2 regions of the Nocardiopsis oceanisediminis genome follow, and region 2 is predicted to be linked to the other one. Evidence: riboswitches for the same ligand, from Rfam matches in the RefSeq annotation. Region 2 holds a riboswitch; the other holds the start of a gene.
The links. Region 2 has a riboswitch for S-adenosylmethionine ahead of thrC (threonine synthase). Riboswitches for the same ligand answer to the same signal wherever they lie in the genome.

Region 1 (2,440 bases), 1.6 Mb from region 2:
CAGCCGCTCCTCCCGCTCGTGCAGCGCCTCCTGGCCGGCCTCGGTGAGGGCGTCGCAGGCGGCGGCGAGGGCGACCGCGCCGAGCACGTTGGGGCTGCCCGCCTCGTGCCGCGCCGGCAGGTCGTTCCAGCGCACGTCGTCCTCGGTGACGCTGCCGGTGGCGCCGCCGCCGGCCAGGTAGGGGGCGGCGTCGCGGAGCCAGTCGGTGCGCCCGGCGAGCACGCCCGCGCCGAACGGCGCGTACAGCTTGTGCCCGGAGTAGGCCACGTAGTCGGCTCCGGAGCCGGCCAGGTCGAAGCGGCGGTGCGGGACGTACTGGGCGGCGTCCACCGCGACCCGCGCCCCCTCGGCGTGCGCCGCCTCGACCAGGTCGCGCACCGGCCAGATCTCACCGGTGACGTTGGAGGCGGCGGTCACGCAGAGCAGCTTCGGGCCGTCGGGGGCATCGCGCAGCGCCGCGCGGGCGTCCTCCACGGCCTGGCGCGGCGAGGCCGGCAGCGGCAGCCGGACCACCCGCGCCGCCCTGCTCCCCGCGTGCTCCCAGGGCAGCAGGTTGGCGTGGTGCTCGGCGGAGGAGACGACCACGGTGCAGCCCTCCGGCAGCGACCGGGCGAGCAGGTTGAGGGCGTCGGTGGTGCCGCGCACGAACACCACGGCGTCGTCGTCGCGGACGCCGGTGAAGCGGGCGACGGCGCGCCGCGCGCGCTCGTAGGCGGCGGTGCTCACCTGGGAGAGGTAGCCGGCGCCGCGGTGCACGCTGGCGTAGAGCGGCAGGGCCTCGTCGAGGGCGCTCCGGACCGCCTCCAGACACGGGGCGCTGGCCGCGTAGTCGAAGTTGGCGTAGTCGGTCCGGGTCCCGTCGGCCAGCGGGATGAGCGCTCCGGCGCCCACCACGGCGGGCGGGGCGGTGCGGGGCTCGGCGGGGCGGGCGGCGGGGGCGGTTGCGGTGGTCATCGCTTCTCCTCTTGAGGTCATCGGGACCCCGGAGAAGGACCCCCAGCGGCATCGCTGCGCACAGGGTGCGTCCGACTCGAACCCGCGGGGGTCCGCGCTTGCCTGACACGGTTACGAAAAAGCGGTCGTGTCTCGACCTGGTCCTCACCCGGGGCACCCCACCGCGGAAGGAGGGTTGCCGGCCAGCTAGCCGGGGCTTGTCGCTGGCGCTCATGACCTGTGCGGGACTATAGCTCACGATGTCCGGTTCAGCGCAAGGAGGGCGGCGCGCGGCGGCGGCCGCCCGCTGCGCCGGTCCCGCCGGAAAACCCCTCGCCAGCTGGGGTGGAGCCGCAGCTGTGCGCTGCCTCACACGTTCTCGCGGCCGCACCGGATGTCTCGGCATCCGAGACGGACCGTCCGCGCCGCGGCCGCGGCGGCGTTGACAACCGACCACCCGGTTCGGGAATACTTGGGGCGTCTGCCCTCCCGCTGAGGGCGCCCCGCTCTTCCCGGGTCGCCCTGCCAGGCGCGAGACTCCAGTCGACGGAGTTCTTCGGCTGCCTGAAAACGGAAGGGTCATCCGCGTGTACGGACACGTTGACATCCGGGGCCTGCTCAGCGACCCCGACACCGTCCTGGTCTCGGGCTACGCCCGGCTGCCCGACGCGGTCGCGAGCCATTCCCAGTACGAGCGCCTCGGCGTGGTGCTCGCCGTGCGCCTGTCCGACGGGGTGGTCGTCGCGGCCGACACCACCCTCCTCACCGACCTGGCCAAGGAGTTCTTCCGCGCCCTGGTCGAGGGGCTCTCCGTCGACGACGACCTCCCCGAGATCGCCGAGCGGGTCAGGACCAGGTACGCCGGCCAGTCCGGCGCTGCGCTCACCACCGCGCTCCGCCGCTGCCTGGAGACCTACCACCAACTCCGAGACGAGCGCGGCGACCGCGACGGCCGCGGCGCCGAGTAGGGAGCAGTGCACGCCGCCATGACCGAGACCCCGTCCACGACCGGCGCGGAGCCCGCGCCCCCCTCCCCCGCGCCCGGACCGCTCGCCGGGGTCCGCGTCGCCGACCTCTCCCGGGTCCTGGCCGGGCCCTACGCCACCATGCTCCTCGCCGACATGGGCGCCGAGGTGGTCAAGGTCGAGCACCCCGGGCGCGGCGACGACACCCGCGCCTGGGGGCCGCCGCACGCCGGCGGCGAGGCCGCCTACTACCTGGCCGTCAACCGCGGGAAGCGCAGCCTCGCCGCGGACCTGAAGGACCCCGGGGGCCGGGCCGCCGTGCAGGAGCTGTGCGCCCGCTCCGACGTGGTCGTCCAGAACTTCCGGCCGGGCGTCGCCGAGCGGCTCGGCCTCGGCTTCGACGCGCTGCGGGAGCGCAACCCGGCCCTGGTCTACTGCTCCATCAGCGGCTTCGGCCCGGAGCACGACCCCGCCGGGCGCCCCGGCTTCGACGTGATCGTGCAGGCCGAGAGCGGCCTGATGGGCGCCACCGGGGACCCCGG
Region 2 (2,440 bases):
TCATGGCTGTGGGTTCTCCTTGTCGCGCGGGGCCGCCCGGACGGAGGCGTTCGGGAAAGGCACCAGGTTTCCGGGGGGCGGGCTCGGCCTAGAGCAGGCCGGCCTCCTTGAAGGCGTCCAGGGACGGCCGGATGGTGGCGGTGACGCCGGAGTCCACCGCGTTCAGCGTCTTCAGGCCGTCACCGGTGTTCAGCACCACCGTCTCGGCCTGCGGGTCGAGCACGCCCTCGGCCAGCAGCCTGCGCAGCACGCCCGTGGTGACGCCGCCCGCGGTCTCGGCGAAGATCCCCTCGGTGCGGGCGAGCAGCTTGATCGAGTCGACCACCTCGGCGTCGCTGACGTGCGCGACCGCGCCGCCGGTGCGCCGGCACACGTCGAGCACGTAGGGGCCGTCCGCCGGGTTGCCGATCGCCAGCGACTTGGCGATGGTGTCCGGCTTGACCGGCTGGATCACGTCGTGGCCCTGCTCGAAGGCGCGGGCGACCGGGGAGCACCCGGTGGCCTGGGCGCCGAAGACCTTGTACGGGCGGTCCTCCACCAGGCCCAGCCTGATCAGCTCCTGGAAGCCCTTGTCGATCTTGGTGAGCTGGGAGCCGGACGCGATCGGCACCACGATCTGCTCGGGCAGCCGCCAGCCGAGCTGCTCGGCGATCTCGTAGGCCAGCGTCTTGGAGCCCTCGCCGTAGTAGGGGCGCAGGTTGACGTTGACGAAGCCCCAGTCCTCGCCGGCCGGGTCGCCGATGAGCTCGGAGCAGAACCGGTTCACGTCGTCGTAGTTGCCGTCCAGGGCGACGACCTTGCCGCCGTAGACCGCGGCCATCACGACCTTGCCCTCTTCCAGGCCGGCCGGGATGAACACGCAGGACTCGAAGCCCGCGCGGGCGGCCGCGGCGCCCACCGCGCCGGCCAGGTTGCCGGTGGAGGAGCAGGACAGGGTGCGGAACCCGAAGGTGCGGGCGGCCTCGACGGCGATGGCCACCACCCGGTCCTTGAAGGAGTGGGTGGGGTTGCCGGAGTCGTCCTTGACGTGCAGCGAGCGCAGGCCCAGCTCGGCGGCGAGGCGGTCGGCGCGGACCAGCGGGGTCAGGCCGGGCTTCATGTTGGGCAGCTCGTCCACGTCGGCCGGGACGGGCAGCAGGGGGGCGTAGCGCCAGATGTTCAGCGGCCCGGCCTCGATCTGCTCGCGGGTGACCGCGCCGTGGTCGTAGGCGACCTCCAGCGGGCCGAAACAGAATTCGCAGGCGAACTTCGGGCCGAGGTCGTAGCGCTCGCCGCACTCCCGGCAGGACAGCGCGGCGGCGGGGCCGAAGGGCCGGGCGGAGGTGGCGGCGGGTTCGGTGGCGGCAATCGCCATGGCGAGGCGTCTCCCCTCATCTTCCCTGGCGACCGATCTGGCCCCAGGCCGGAGTTGGCACCTGCCCCGGCCGCCTCGCCTGGTTACGAGCGCACGCACCGAGATGGTTGCCGGGGCTTCGCAGGGCCGGTCCCTCCACCCCTCTGGATGAGCAATATGAAGTTGTCGGCGGATCCCGGACCGCGTCCGTTTTGTCCACGCTTCCGGTTGGGAATCCGATCGCCACTGTAACGGACGGCGCGGCCGCCTTTCCAGACCGAGTGACCCGGATTACACCGATGGCGGATGTCACAGGCGCCCGGGGCGGCCGTGACCGGTGGGGGGTTTGCGGCCGCCCGCGCAGGGCGAAACCCTTAAGACCACGCGGGGGCGGACCCCGCGCGTGGTTCGGCGCTTCCCGCGCTCAGCGGCCGCGCCAGGGCGCGCTCCTGACCGACCACACGGCGAGAGGTGAACGAACAGGTGGACAAGGCGCAGATCCTCGTCGCTTCCAACCGGGGCCCGGTGTCCTTCTCGATCGGCGCGGACGGCTCGCTGGGCCACCGCCGCGGCGGCGGCGGGCTGGTCTCCGGGCTCAGCTCCGCCGCCGAGGGCACCGACACGCTGTGGGTGTGCGCGGCGCTCTCCGACGCCGACCGCAAGGCCGCCGCCGAGTCCGGCGACGGCCGCATCGACCGCGTCGCCGACCTGGGCGGCATGCGCGTCACCATGCTCGACATCCCGCAGGACGTGTTCGACAACGCCTACACCGGGATCGCCAACTCGACGCTCTGGTTCGTCCAGCACATGCTGTACGACACCCCCAACGCGCCCGACTTCGGCACCGGGTTCCGCACCCGCTGGGCGGACTACCGCGCCTACAACGCCGCCTTCGCCGAGGCCCTGCTCACCGGCTCCGGCGAGGGCGCCCGGGTGGCCGTGCAGGACTACCACCTGGCGCTGCTCCCCCGGATGCTCCGCGGCCGCCGCCCGGACCTGCGCATCGCGCACTTCTCGCACACCCCCTGGGCGCCGCCGGAGTACTTCCGGCTGCTGCCCTCCGACGTCCGCCGCGAGCTGCTGGAGGGCATGCTCGGCGCCGACCAC

Region 1: it holds a riboswitch for S-adenosylmethionine, as region 2 does, so the genes downstream of both, J0910_RS12005 (aminotransferase class V-fold PLP-dependent enzyme) here and thrC (threonine synthase) in region 2, are expected to answer to the same signal.

Annotation. Positions count from the first base shown of each region.
Region 1 covers NZ_JAFMZJ010000001.1:2,690,541-2,692,980, reverse strand. The annotation lists gene J0910_RS12005 (aminotransferase class V-fold PLP-dependent enzyme) at 1-954, opposite strand, end outside; SAM riboswitch class IV at 1,044-1,172, opposite strand; gene J0910_RS12000 (DUF3870 domain-containing protein) at 1,521-1,901, shown strand; gene J0910_RS11995 (CaiB/BaiF CoA transferase family protein) at 1,920-2,440, shown strand, end outside.
Region 2 covers NZ_JAFMZJ010000001.1:1,128,857-1,131,296, reverse strand. The annotation lists gene J0910_RS05185 (MoaD/ThiS family protein) at 1-4, opposite strand, end outside; gene thrC (threonine synthase) at 89-1,354, opposite strand; SAM riboswitch class I at 1,368-1,508, opposite strand; gene J0910_RS05175 (alpha,alpha-trehalose-phosphate synthase (UDP-forming)) at 1,817-2,440, shown strand, end outside.